2 regions of the Microbacterium sp. DT81.1 genome follow, and region 1 is predicted to be linked to the other one. Evidence: predicted binding sites of a transcription regulator. Region 1 holds the regulator's gene; the other holds the start of a gene.
What was found. The regulator HspR, encoded in region 1, represses chaperone genes until heat shock. The targets are predictions, from matches to a motif close to AAGTTGAGTCNNNNNGACTCAACTT.
Positions count from the first base shown of each region.

Region 2: ACLQ2Q_RS06970 (Hsp20/alpha crystallin family protein) is a predicted target of HspR. The motif match lies at 4,884-4,908, and genes of this name have one in related genera.

Region 1 is NZ_JBNCMA010000005.1:292,239-299,345, forward strand. It holds gene ACLQ2Q_RS15235 (hypothetical protein) at 64-690, shown strand; gene ACLQ2Q_RS15240 (LLM class F420-dependent oxidoreductase) at 687-1,514, shown strand; gene ACLQ2Q_RS15245 (MmcQ/YjbR family DNA-binding protein) at 1,530-1,946, opposite strand; gene ACLQ2Q_RS15250 (aldo/keto reductase) at 2,033-2,944, shown strand; gene ACLQ2Q_RS15255 (heat shock protein transcriptional repressor HspR) at 2,996-3,436, opposite strand; gene ACLQ2Q_RS15260 (DnaJ C-terminal domain-containing protein) at 3,477-4,463, opposite strand; gene ACLQ2Q_RS15265 (nucleotide exchange factor GrpE) at 4,480-5,118, opposite strand; gene dnaK (molecular chaperone DnaK) at 5,121-7,007, opposite strand.
Region 2 is NZ_JBNCMA010000002.1:384,832-391,938, reverse strand. It holds gene ACLQ2Q_RS06990 (TetR family transcriptional regulator) at 1-517, opposite strand, end outside; gene ACLQ2Q_RS06985 (low temperature requirement protein A) at 619-1,791, shown strand; gene ACLQ2Q_RS06980 (L-serine ammonia-lyase, iron-sulfur-dependent, subunit alpha) at 1,824-3,881, opposite strand; gene ACLQ2Q_RS06975 (hypothetical protein) at 3,956-4,129, shown strand; gene ACLQ2Q_RS06970 (Hsp20/alpha crystallin family protein) at 4,377-4,832, opposite strand; gene ACLQ2Q_RS06965 (VOC family protein) at 5,122-5,487, opposite strand; gene ACLQ2Q_RS06960 (amylosucrase) at 5,589-7,107, shown strand, end outside.

The sequences.
Region 1 (7,107 bases):
GAGCGTGCGGGCGCATCCCAACTCTACCCGAGCCCCCCTGGTCGACCCGGATACGCTTGAGGAATGCCGAGACTGCAGGCCGATGCCGACGCGACCCGCTGGGTGCCCGTGACGGACTCGCTCGGATTCAAGGGCCGGCGGCACCGCAAGGCGGCGATCGGGATGCTGCTGGCGCAGGTGACGGGAGCAGCCGGGGCCTCCGGGTCGGCGCTGACCACCGGAACTCCGGGGTCGCCCGCCAAGCCGGCCACCGGATTCGCCGCCTGGGCGATGAGCCAGGCCGTGCCCTTCCTGATGCGCCGCGCCAACGGACGCGTGCTGGTGTGGGTGTGGAAGGCCGATCCGGAGCTCCTCGTCGTGATGGCGCAGGTGCAGGAGGCGACGCCGCAGCTGCGGGCGGCCCGTGCGTCGATGCCGATGGAGTACGACGACACCGAGACCTTCCGCGGCACCTACCTGGGCAACGGCGAGAAGCTCGTGATGCCGCTTCCGCCCGATGGCCGAACGCCTCCCTTCGCGACCTACACGTGGGACACCGGCACGCACTTCGTGAGCGTCACCGCCGTGTGCAGCGACAGGGAGCGCTTCGGCACGGTGATGGGTCCGCTGGATGAGCTGGCCCGCGGCATCCGAGTCGTCGACGATCTGGCCCTCGGCGAATCGGCCAACGTCCTGAGGATCGAACCGTGAGCGGGCACCCGGCCGACCACCGCCCGCTGCGCATCGGGGTGCAGCTCGCTCCTCAGCACGCGCCGTACCGGGCCATCCGGGACGCGGTGCTGCGCGCCGAGGACATGGGGGTCGACGCGATCTTCGGCTGGGATCACTTCTTCCCCCTCACCGAGCCGTTGCACGCGCCCCACTTCGAGGCCTGGACCGTGCTCGCTGCGATCGCGGAGCAGACGGAACGCGTCGAGTTCGGGCCGCTGGTCAACTGCAACTCGTACCGCAACCCCGACCTGCAGGCCGATATGGCCCGTACCGTCGATCACATCAGCGCGGGACCCGACGGGATCGGGCGCTTCATCTTCGGCACCGGCTCCGGGTGGGCCCAGCCCGATTACGACGCGTACGGCTACGAGTTCGGCACCGTGGGCTCCCGGCTCGACGCGCTCGCCGCCGACCTGCCCCGCATCCGTCGCCGATGGGACCTGCTCGATCCGCCGCCCACGCGCCGCATCCCGATCCTGATCGGAGGGCAGGGTGAGCGGAAGACGCTCCGGCTCGTCGCCGAGCACGCCGACATCTGGCACACCTTCACACCCCTGGATGACCTGTCGCGCAAGATCGGGGTGCTGCACGAGTGGTGCGCCACGACGGGAAGGGATCCTGCCGAGATCGAGCTGTCGAGCGGTTTCACGATCCGCGGGCTGGGCCCACTCCTGGAGGAGGACGGCGCCGAGCGGCTCCACGGGCTCGGAGTGCGCTTCATCGTGCCCGCCATCGACGGTCCGGACTACGACCTCTCGGTGCTCGAGCCGCTGCTCGCCTGGCGCGACCGCCTGAACGGCTGACGCCCGCAAAGCGGGTCACTCCTTCGGCGGCACGTTCTCGGCGACCCACTGCCGAGCCACTCGCTTCGGCGCCTTCAGCAGCCACGCATCCGTGATGACCTCGCGCAGCTGTTCGGGCTCGACGGCGTCGAGGCGAACGAGCACGGCGGGGTAGCCCTCGAAGTGCGGGACCACGAAGAAGGCGTCCGGGAAGGATTCGGCGAGCGCACGCTGCACGTCGAGCCCATCGGTGCGCACGGCGACGACCTCGCCCTCCGGGATCGAACGCCCTTCGGCCGTGAGGTCATCCACGTCGCGCCGGCGCAGCGGTCGCTCCCACACGAACGCGCCGGACGGCACTCGCCACTGCGGTCCGCCGTTCTGCGTTCCGACCGATTCCTCCACGCCGGGCAGCGCGATCGCGATCGCACGCACATCTTCGAGGGTCGCCACGGCGTCATTCTGGTGGATGCGGTGGACACCGCGTAAGCCCCACGGCAGGAATGCGAGCGACGGGACCGCCCGGATACCCTCGGAGGATGACGCACACGACGGGACAGGACCTCGCAGCCGGCCTCGAGCCGATCACGCTCGGGGCATCGCCGCTGGGCAAGCGCCCCGAGATCGGCACGGAACTGGGCGATGCCCTGCTCACGGGCCGCCACCACCAGGTGGACACGTCGAACAACTACGCCGACGGCGCCAGCGAGCGCCTGCTCGGCGCCGCGATCGCCCGGCTCGGCGGCCTGCCGGCCGATCGCAGGATCTTCTCGAAGGTGGATCAGGATCCCGACACCGGCGTCTTCGACGCCGATCGCGTGCTGCGATCCTTCGAAGAGACGAAGGAGCGTCTAGGGCTGGACACGCTCCCGCTGCTGCACTTCCACGACCCGTACGGGCTGACCGTCGCCGAGGCAATGGCACCCGGAGGACCCGTCGAGGCGCTCGCGCGGCTGCGGGACGAGGGAACGGTCGGCGCCATCGGCATCGCCGCGGGCACGCGTGCCCTCATGGAGGAGTACGTCCGGACGGATGCCTTCGACGCGGTGCTGATCCACAATCGCTACACGCTCGTGGACCGGACGGCCGGCACCGTCTTCGACGAGGCGACCGAGCGGGGCATGGCCGTCTTCAACGCGGCCCCGTTCGGAGGCGGCATCCTCGCGGGCTCGCGGACGCGCGGCACGAAGTACGCCTACACCGAGCCGTCGCCGGAGTTCCTTGCGTTCCTCGAGCGGCTGCGGGCGCTGGCGGACGAGTCCGGCGTCGACCTCGCGGCCGCGGCTCTGCAGTTCGCGATGGCCGACCCGCGCGTCCACTCCGTCGTCGTGGGCGTCTCGAGCGTGGAGCGGCTGCGCGCCCTGGACGGCCTCGTCGACGCCGTCATCCCGGAGGAGTTCTGGGCGGCGTTCCACGCGCTCGGCACACCGCCGCCCTCGCCGGCTGACTGATCCGGGGTCCCCGCCCATCGCTGTGGGGGGGCTGGGACGACCGGTATGACGTCAGGAGTCGTTCGGTGCGTGTGGGCGCCAGAGCACGACATCCGTCTGCCGCCGCACCCGCTTGCCCGAGCGCAGCGTGATCACGTTGCCGCTCGTGCCGGCCGCGAAGACGCGCGCCCCGGGGCGATTCTCGAGCTCGGCACGCACCCGCTCCTCGAGCATCGCGACCTGCCGCTGAAGCCCCCGCACCCGTTCCTCCAGTTCGAGGATGCGGGCGATGCCCGGCAGGCTCATGCCCTCCGACGACAGCCGGGCCACCTCGCGCAGCTGCTGGATGTTGTGCATCGAGTAGCGGCGCGAGCGGCCCTGCGTGCGGCCGGGGACCACGAGCCCCAGCCGGTCGTACTGGCGCAGCGTCTGCGGATGCATGCCCGCCAGCTCGGCGGCGACGGCGATCGCGAAGAGCGGAGAGTCCTCGTCGACCTGTCGTTCATCGGTCATGCCCCTCACCTCTTCTCCGATCCACCCCGCGGCAACGGGGTCAGCCGCGGGCCTTCGCCATCAGGTCGGCGCGCGGGTTCTCCTTGGGCTCCAGCTCGTGGAACCGCTCGAGCGCCTCGCGCGCGGCGTCGTCCAGGTGCGTCGGCACGGCGACCTGCACGACGGCCAGCAGGTCTCCGGTCCCCTTCGGCGTCTGCACGCCCCGGCCCTTTACCCGCAGCACGCGACCCGAGGGCGTGCCGGGGGCCACACGCAGCTTCACCGGCTCTCCGCCGAGGGTCGGCACCTCGATGGTGGCACCGAGCGCCGCCTCGGTGAAGGTGACCGGCACGGTGACCCGCAGGTTCAGCCCGTCCCGCTCGAAGACCGGATGCTTGCGCACCGAGACCTGCACCACGATGTCTCCGTTCTCGCCGCCGTCGGGCGACGGGCGTCCGCGGCCGCGGAGCCGCACCTTCTGCCCGTCGGAGACACCGGCGGGGATCTTCACCTTGAACGGCTTGCCGTCTTCGCCCTGCAGCGTGATGGTCTCGCCTTTGGTCGCGGTGAGGAAGTCGATCGTGGTCCGGGCCGTCACGTCGGCCCCTCGCTGAGGACCGCCGAATCCGCGGTAGCCGCCGGACGGCTGCCCGAAGCGGCCGGAGCCGAACCCGCCGCCCCGCTGCTGGTTGAACATGCTGAAGATGTCGTCGAAGTCCTCGGTCGCCTGACCGCGGCCGCGGCCCTGGCCGAACATGCTGAAGACGTCCTCGAACCCACCCGGCTGGCCGCCCGCCGTGAAGCGGGCGCCGGAGCCCATCGCGCGGATCTGGTCGTACTCCTCGCGCTGCTCGGGGTCGTTCAGGACCGAGTACGCCTCGCTGATCTCCTTGAACTTCGCCTCGGCCTTCGCATCACCCTGATTCGAGTCGGGGTGATGAGTGCGCGCGAGCTTGCGGTAGGCCTTCTTGAGATCGGCCGCGCTGACATCCTTCGACACGCCGAGGATCTTGTAGAAGTCCTTGTCGAACCAGTCCTGACTTGCCATTGCCCTCCCAGCCCTCTCAGCTTGCCGAAGGGTCGGCCGGTGCCGCGACGACGACCTTGGCCGGCCGCAGCTCGACGTCGCCGAGCCGGTAGCCGACCTCGACCACCTCGAGCACGGTGGGCTCGACGGTGCCCGGGATGGGCTGCTGGAAGATCGCCTCGTGCCGCTGCGGGTCGAAGACCTCACCGGCCTCGCCGTACGAGGTGATCCCCAGGCGCTCGGCGAAGAGGCGCAGCTTCTCGGCGATCGCCGCGAACGGCGTGCCCTCCACGAGGTCGCCGTGCTTCTCGGCCCGGTCGAGGTCATCGAGCACCGGCAGCACTCCCGCCGCCACGCGGCCCTGCGCCCGTTCGATCTCGAGCTCGCGCAGCGCCTCGGTGCGGCGGCGGTAGTTGGCGTACTCGGCCGTGATGCGCTTCAGGTCGATCAGCAGCGCATCGGCGGGTTCGGCACTCGATGAAACGCCGTCCTCGGCGTCGGCCGTGGCGGCCTCGTCGCTCTGCGCGGCGTTGAGGATGTCATCGACGGTCAGTTCGTCGCCCTGCGACTCGGGGCCGGATGCCTGCGCTTCCGACCCCTCGCCGCCGGGCCGAACCTCGTCCTCGTTCTCGCCGGGTCCTGCGCCGGCCGATGGGTCGAAGTCCTTGCCTGCCATGGCTACTTCTTCTCTTCTTCCTCATCGACGACCTCGGCGTCGATGACGTCCTCGTCCGAACCGCCCTCGCTGGGCTCCGACGGGGCGTCGGGAGCGCCGTCGGCCGTCGGGTTGGAGGACGCCTGCGAGGCCTGGGAGGCCTGCGACGAGGCGTAGATGGCCTCGCCCAGCTTGCCCTGGCTCTGGGTCAGCGTGTCGAACGCGGTCTTCACCGCGTCGTCGTCATCGCCGGCCAGCGCCGTCTTGAGGGCATCGACATCCGCCTGCACGGACGTCTTGACGTCGTCGGGCAGCTTGTCGTCGTTGTCCTTGATCAGCTTGTCGATCGAGTACGCGAGCGTCTCGGCCTGGTTGCGGGTCTCGGCGGACTCGCGGCGCTTCTTGTCCTCGGCCGCGTGCTCCTCCGCCTCGCGCACCATGCGCTCGATGTCGTCCTTGGGCAGCGAAGAGCCGCCCGTGATCGTCATCGACTGCTCCTTGCCCGTGCCCTTGTCCTTCGCGGACACGTGCACGATGCCGTTGGCGTCGATGTCGAACGTGACCTCGACCTGCGGGATGCCGCGGGGCGCGGGCGCGATGCCGGTGAGCTCGAACGTGCCCAGCGGCTTGTTGTCGCGGGTGAAGTCGCGCTCGCCCTGGAACACCTGGATCGCAACAGACGGCTGGTTGTCGTCGGCGGTGGTGAAGGTCTCGCTGCGCTTTGTCGGGATCGCCGTGTTGCGCTCGATGAGCTTCGTCATGATGCCGCCCTTGGTCTCGATGCCGAGGCTGAGGGGCGTGACGTCGATGAGCAGAACGTCCTTGCGCTCGCCCTTCAGGACACCGGCCTGGAGGGCCGCGCCGACGGCGACGACCTCGTCCGGGTTGACGCCCTTGTTGGCGTCCTTGCCGGTCTCCTGCTTCACGAGCTCGGCCACGGAGGGCATGCGCGTCGAGCCGCCGACGAGCACGACGTGGTCGATGTCGGCGACCTTGATGCCGGCCTCGCGGATGACATCCTCGAAGGGCTTCTTGGTGCGGTCGAGCAGGTCCTTGGTGAGGTCCTCGAACTTCGCGCGCGTGATGGTCTCGCTGAGCGAGACCGGGCCGCTGTCGGTGAGCGACAGGTAGGGCAGGTTCACGCTGGTCGACATCGAGGAGCTGAGCTCCTTCTTCGCCTGCTCCGCGGCCTCCTTGAGGCGCTGGAGGGCGATCTTGTCACCGGAGACGTCGACGCCCGTCGTGTCCTTGAACTGCTTGATGAAGTAGTCCACGAGGCGCTGGTCCCAGTCGTCGCCGCCGAGGCGATTGTCGCCGGCGGTGGCGCGCACCTGGATGGTCGAGAAGTCGTCGTCCTTGCCCACCTCGAGCAGCGACACGTCGAACGTTCCGCCACCGAGGTCGAAGACGAGGATGAGCTCGTCCTCCTTGCCCTTGTCGAGGCCGTATGCGAGCGCGGCGGCGGTCGGCTCGTTGATGATGCGCAGCACGTTGAGACCCGCGATCTCGCCGGCCTCCTTCGTGGCCTGGCGCTCGGCGTCGTTGAAGTACGCGGGCACGGTGATGACGGCATCCGTCACGGTGTCGCCGAGGTACTCCTCCGCGTCGTGCTTCAGCTTGCCGAGGATGCGAGCGGAGATCTCCTGGGGCGTGTACTTCTTGCCGTCGACGTCGAACGTCCAGTTCGTGCCCATGTGGCGCTTGACGCTGGCGACGGTGCGGTCGACGTTCGTGACGGCCTGGCGCTTCGCGGTCTCACCGACGAGCACCTCGCCGTCCTTCGTGAACGCGGTCACCGAGGGCGTGGTGCGGAAGCCCTCAGCGTTGGCGATGACCTTCGGCTCGCCACCCTCGAGCACGCTCACGACGGAGTTGGTCGTACCGAGGTCGATTCCCACTGCACGGGGCATGTGTCTCTCCTTGCTTTCTTGCGAAGTCTGGGACGCTCAGGCGAAACCTGAGTCGTACTGGCTCAAGCGTAGCGGAGGGGCCGTCCGCTGTCAAAACAAA
Region 2 (7,107 bases), on a different contig from region 1:
AGCGCCCGATCAGGAGGCCGGCGATCTGGGAGGCGACGAGCGCCGCACGCAGCTCGGCGTCGGGCGTATCGAGCACCGCCGCGATCTTGCCCAGCAGCTCACGGGAGATGAAGCCGGCGAGGAGCGGGGTCGCGAGCTTGTTGCCGATCGCGGAACGCAGCAGCACGACACCCCGCTTGCGGGTCTCCGGCACCTCCCACGCCTCGAGCAGGTAGCGCACGACCCGTTCGCCCACCTCGTCGCGGGGACCGTCGAGGATCTCGGGCAGGGCAAGGTCCGGGCGCATCGGCGCGCCGACCGTCTCGCCGAAGAGGTCGGCCTTGGTGCCGAAGTAGTGGTGCAGCAGCGCGGCATCCACCCCGGCCCGCGCGGCGATCGCGCGCATCGTGGCGCCGTCGTAGCCGCGCTCGCCGAACTCGTCGATGGCCGCCGCGACGATGCGATCGCGCGTGTCCGCGCCCCCGCCGCGGGGCCGGCCGCGCGGACGCCGCGGCGTCGGAACGGCGTAGTTCGGCATCCGCCCAGCCTAGACCTGGGCCCCGACGGAGCCCAGGCGCCAGCATGGAGCGCAGGGACCGACAGGGAAGCGGCCTGCGATGATGAGGGATGACTTTGGGCATGCGAAGCGACGTCCTGCGCCCGAGCGACACTCCTCGCGCCGACCGCGTCACCTACGTCGAGCTCTTCTTCGACCTGGTGTTCGTGTTCGCCCTGACGCAGCTCTCGGCGTACCTGTACGAGAACCAGACTCCGCTCGGTGCGCTCGAGGGCGTGATCATGGTGTGCGCGCTGTGGTGGGCGTGGGTGTCGACGACCTGGGTGACCAACTGGCTCGACCCCGTCAGGCTTCCGGTGCGCGGGGCGGTGGTCGCGCTCGCCGCCGTGGCGCTGCTGATGAGCGTCGCGATCGCCGAGGCCTTCGGCGAGCGGGCGTGGACGTTCGCCATCGCCTACGTCGTGCTGCAGCTCGGCCGCACGGGCTTCATCGTCTGGGCGACGCGGCGGCACGACCCCGGGGTGGCCCGGGACTTCACCTGCGTCCTCGCGTGGACGGCTGCCGGCGCCGTGCTCTGGATCACGGGCGCGCTCCTCCCCCTGGAGCTGCAGCTGCCGTTCTGGGCCGCCGCGCTCGGGCTGGAGCTGATCGGCACGGTGCTCGGCTTCCCGGTGCCCGGCTACGGGCGGGCGATAATCGGCGCCTGGGACATCTCCGGTCCGCACATCGCGGAGCGCACCTCCCTCTTCGTGCTGATCGCGATCGGTGAGGGCCTGCTCGTCGCGGGCTTCGCGTTCGCGGGCACGGAGTCATCCCCGGAGAGCATCATCGCGCTCGGTACGTCGTTCGTGACCGCCGCGGCCGCCTGGTGGATCTACTTCGACCACGGCGAGCGCATCGGGTCCGAGGCGATCGAGGCCGCCGACGAACCGGGCCGCCTCGCCCGCACCGCCTACACCTGGGTGCACCTCGCGATCATCGCGGGGATCGTGCTGATGAGCGTCGGCGACAAGGAGGCGCTCGGTCATCCACATTCGGCGGGGCTCGAGGTGACGGTGATTCTGCTCGGGGGGCCGTTGCTGTTCCTCGTCGGCACGACGCTGTTCCGGCGGGTGCTCGAGCACCGCTGGGCGCGGGCGCACGTGCTCGGCATCGCGGGCATTCTCGTGCTCGCCGTGGCTTCGCCGCTGTTCGATGCGCTGGTTCTGTCGCTGGCGGTCGCCGCGCTGCTCGTGCTCGTGGCGGTGGGCGAGACCGTGGAGCGGGTGCAGCTGGGGCGGCGCAGTGGGGGATGAAGTCGCGGTCCTGGGGGTCACGGCTTGTTCCGTCAGCACTCGATGACGTTGACCGCCAGGCCGCCTTCGCTGGTCTCCTTGTACTTCGTCGACATGTCGACGCCGGTCTGGCGCATGGTCTCGACGACCGCGTCGAGCGAGACGTAATGCGAGCCGTCGCCGCGGAGTGCGAGCCGGGCCGCTGTGACGGCGGTGGATGCCGCGATGGCGTTCCGCTCGATGCACGGGATCTGCACGAGCCCGCCGATCGGATCGCATGTCAGCCCGAGGTGGTGCTCCATGGCGATCTCGGCGGCGTTCTCGATCTGCCGCGTCGTGCCGCCCATGACGGCGGTCAGGCCGCCGGCCGCCATGGCGCAGGCCGAGCCGACCTCGGCCTGGCAGCCGCCCTCGGCGCCCGAGATCGACGCGTTCGCCTTGAACAGCGAGCCGAGCGCGGTGGCCGTGAGCAGAAAGCGACGGATGCCGCGGCGGCGGTTCGCATCGGCCACGAGGGCCCCGTCGAGGGGATCGCTCGGCGGCGGCGAGCCTATGGCCGGGTCCGAGCCTGTGCCGCGTCGCGAGCCCGAGCCGGCCCGCAAGCCTGAGCCGGTCCCCGAGCCCGAGCCGGTCCCCGAGCCCGAGCCGGTCCCCGAGCCTGAGCCGGTCCCCGAGCCCGAGCCGGTCCCCGAGCCCGAGCCGGTCCCCGAGCCTGAGCCGGTCCCCGAGCCTGAGCCGGTCCCCGAGCCTGAGCCGGTCCCCGAGCCTGTCGAGGGGTCGAAACCGAGCAGAGCGCTGCCAACGAGTTCGCCGTACGGCGTCACGGCGTTCCCCGCTCCGAGCCCGGCGTCCGCGAGGAACCGCCACCAGTACATCGCAACGGCGGGCAGGATGCCGGCGGCGCCGTTGGTCGGCGCCGTGACGACCCGCCCGCCGGCAGCGTTCTCCTCGTTGACGGCGAGCGCGAACGCGCCGAGCCACTCACCGGGAAGCTCCCGGTGGCCGCCCGCCTCGGCCGCCTCGAGCTGCTCCCGGATCGCCGACGCCCGCCGCTTGACCTCGAGCAGGCCGGGAAGCACGCCGTCGTGGTGCAGGCCGGCCTCGACGCAGGCCGCCATGGCGTCCCAGATCGCATCGAGCCCCGCGGCCACCTCGTCCTCTGAGCGCAGCGACTGCTCGTTGCGCCTCGCCAGCTCCGCGATCGTCAGGCCGTGCTCGTCGCACAGCGCGATCAGGGACTCGGCGTCGGCGTACGAGTAGGGATAGGCGTGCGGGGTGACCTGCGCCTCCTCGCCATCTCGGCGGATGAACCCGCCGCCGACGGAGTAATACGTCTCGGTGAGAAGCGGCGTCCCCTCGACGGGCTCGGGGACCGTGGAGTAGATCGTTCGGCCCGTCGTGCGGATCGCCGAGCGCGAATCGGTCGCCGAGCCACCACCGGTCGCCGAGCCAGCACCGGTCGCCGAGCCAGCACCGGTCGCCGAGCTTGTCGAGGCGTCGTGGTCCGACGCTTCGACAGGCTCAGCGGCCGAGCCAGGCTCAGCGACCGAGGCGCGGTCCGACGCTTCGACAGGCTCAGCGACCGAGCCAGGCTCAGCGACCGAGGCGCGGTCCGACGCTTCGACAGGCTCAGCGACCGAACCAGGGTCAGCGACCGAGCCAGGCTCAGCGACCGGGCCAGGCTCAGCGACCGGGGAATGCTCGGCGGCCCACGCGTACAGCGTCATCGCGTTCGGGTGGCCGGGCAGCCGCGACCGCGGCTCGAACGCGATGTCGGCCTTGACGAACGGGACGGGGTGGTTCCCGTCGAGCGCCAGCGCGCCGCCATCGGGCCAGTCGCGCCACGCCGAGCGCACGGCATCCGGATCTGCCGTCTCGGGAGCCAGCCCCTGCAGGCCGCCGACGATCGCATCCGGTGTGCCGTGCCCGATTCCCGTCGCGCCGAGTGAGCCGTACAGCACGCAGGTCACCCGGCCGACCTCCGAAAGCCGGCCGGAGGCGCGCAGTCGTGCGGCGAAGTCCTGCGCGGCGCGCATGGGGCCGACCGTGTGCGAGCTCGAGGGTCCCACGCCGATGGAGAACAACTCGAACGCCGAGACGTACGCTGTCACCCCCTCAGCGTACGCCCGGCGTTCGGGCCCTCTTGTGCTCAGCCGGCGGATTCCACCGTCTCGAACGCCGCTTCGTGAAGCTGTTCGAGGGCCGGAGCGCCGTCGAGGAACTCCCAGGCGTGGACGCTGCTCTCGAGCGCGAACGCGAGGCCCACGGCATAGCCGAACACGAACTCCGGAGCGGACCGATGATCTCCTCCCAGATCGCCGGATTCCTCCTCGCGATGATCGCGATCAGGCTCCTGTGAATGGCCATGGGCGTCCTCCTTCTTCGACCGCCGGCGCAGGCCGCGGCTGACCCGCACGGTGCGGCTTACCCGAAAGTGCGCGATGGGAAGCGCCCCGATACGCCGAAACGCCCCGAGGCGGTCTGCCTCGGGGCGGTTCGTTCGGCGCTGCGCCGGTGTTTCGCGGTCTGCGCCGCTGTCGCTCGGTGATGCGCCGGTGCTGTTCGGCGATGCACCTGGGTTGACGGGCGTTGCGCGCCGTGTGCTGCTACTGCTCGACCGACTGCTGAGCGTCGGTGCTCTCGCGAGCCTGGAGGACCTGCTGGTCACCCTCCGTCGCCACTTCGATCTTGCGCGGCTTGGCCTTCTCGCTGACGGGGATGGTCACGCTCAGCACACCGTTGCTGTAGCTGGCCGCGATGTGCTCCGTGTCGACGCCCTGACCGAGGTTGAGCTGACGCAGGAAGCTCGCAGCCTCACGCTCGCGGGTGATCCACTTGACTCCTTCTCCGCCGGTGAGCGTCCGCTCCGCGCGGATCGTGAGCAGCTGGCCGTCGACGTCGATGTCGACCGAACCGGGGTCGATGCCCGGCAGGTCGGCGGTCAGCACGTAGTGGTCACCGTCGCGGTACAGGTCCATCGGCATCAACCGTGGGCCGCGTCGGCCTTCGAAGAACGTCGACGCGAGGCGGTCGAGGTCACGGAACGGGTCGTAGGTTGCCATGATGTCGTCTCCTTCTGTCGTGCGTCCGGAACTTTCCGGACTGTGTTCTGGGAGTTGAGCCCTATCGGCTCAACTACGTTCAGATTAGCACTCGGACACCGAGAGTGCCAAGTCTGATCTCTGTTCGCCTCGAGCGAACACGAGACCCGAAATCCCCCGAAAAACGCAGGCCCTCACGGCGTCGCTCGTCGCAAGGTGCGGGTACACCCGGTGTACTCCCGCACTCAGCGACGAGCGAGCTCAGCACGGAGTGCCCGAGACCGGCGGCGGCGAGCGGAGGAGTGCCAAGTCAGGCGGGCTGGAACGCGATCAGGCCGACCATGTTGCCCTCCGAGTCGCGGATGAAGGCCTGCCACTCCTCGTGCCCGGCGGGACCGAGTGTGTCGTTCTCGTGCCGGAAGATGACGTGCGGCCGGGACACGACATCCGCGATGCCGTCGAGGCGCTCCAGCGTCTCATGCACGTTGTGCACATGCAGATACAGAAGCGATGCCGGGGCCTCGGCATCCAGCAGCAGCCGCACACCGTCGAGATCGAAGAAGAGCAGCCCCGGAGGGTCGAACCGGGCCACTGGATCGGTGTTGAGCAGCACCGTGTAGAAGTCCGACGCGCGGTCGAGGTCGGAGGCGTGCAACGCCACTTGAACGAGTCTCATGCGGGAAGTCTCCCAGGCGCACCGGCCGCGCTCCAGTCCTCGCGGGCGCCCGTTGCGGCACCTAGGGTGAGAGCACACGTCGCCACTTCACGAGGAGCGCAATGCCGAGACTCACCGCCGAGTGGACCGACGACATCGACGCGGTCCGCGCGCTCGCGACACTGGGCGCCGGCGAGATCGACGCCTCCTTCACCCGGCGGTTCTACGAGCACTTCCCCACCCTCCATCCGCTGTTCCTCGAGCTCTACGGCGAGCGCGACGACAGCCTCGATCAGCTCGCGGCGGTGATCGCCGAAGCCGCGGCATCCTGGAAGGTGCGCTCCCCTGACCTGAAGGCCCGCGATGAGCAGAGCGAGGCCGACCCCGGCTGGTTCCTCTCGAACCGCATGCTCGGCGGCGTCTGCTACGTCGACCGCTTCGCGGGTTCGCTCGCCGGCATCCGGGACAGCATCCCCTACTTCCAGGAGCTGGGGCTCACCTACCTGCACCTGATGCCGCTCTTCGAGAGCCCGGAGGGAAACTCCGACGGAGGGTATGCCGTGTCGAGCTACCGGCGCGTGAATCCGAGGCTCGGCACGATGGAAGAGCTGGCCGCGCTGTCCGCCGAGCTGCGCGACGCCGGAATCTCACTCGTCGTCGATTTCATCTTCAACCACACGAGCAACGAGCACGAGTGGGCTCGCAAGGCGGTGGCCGGGGAGCGGGGATTCGAGGACTTCTACCTCGTCTTCCCCGATCGCACGATGCCCGACGCCTACGAGAAGACGGTGCGGGAGATCTTCCCCGACGACCACCCCGGCTCCTTCGTGCAGCTGAAGGACGGCAGGTGGATCTGGGCGACGTTCTACCACTTCCAGTGGGACCTGAACTACGCGAATCCCGCGGTGTTCCGCGCGATGGCGGGCGAGATGCTGTTCCTCGCGAACCAGGGCGTGGAAGTGCTGCGCATGGATGCCGTGGCCTTCATCTGGAAGCGTCTGGGAACCCCGTCGGAGTCGCTCCCCGAGGCACACCTGCTGCTGCGCGCCTTCAACGCGGTGCTCCGGATGGCGGCCCCGTCGCTGCTCTTCAAGTCCGAGGCGATCGTGCACCCGGACGAGGTGATCCAGTACATCTCGCTCGAGGAGTGCCAGCTCTCCTACAACCCGCTGCAGATGGCCCTCACCTGGGAGGCCCTCGCCACCCGTGACCCGCGGCTTCTGCAGCAGTCGCTCGAGCGGCGGCACGCGCTCCCGCCCGGCACCGCCTGGGTCAACTACGTCCGCAGCCACGACGACATCGGCTGGACGTTCGCCGACGAGGATGCCGCCGAGTTGGGCATCGACGGCTACCCGCACCGGCGGTTCCTGAACGACTTCTACGTCGGCAGGTTCCCCGGCACCTTCGCGCGCGGCGTGCCCTTCCAGGAGAACGCGAAGACGGGTGACGCGCGGGTCACCGGCACCACGGCGTCGCTGGCCGGCGTCGAGGCGGGGGATGCCGGCGGGGTCGACCGCATCCTGCTCGCCCACTCGATCGCTCTCTCGACCGGCGGGATCCCGCTGCTGTACCTCGGAGACGAAGTCGCGCAGCTGAACGACTACTCCTACGCCGACGACCCGGACCGATCCGGCGACAGCC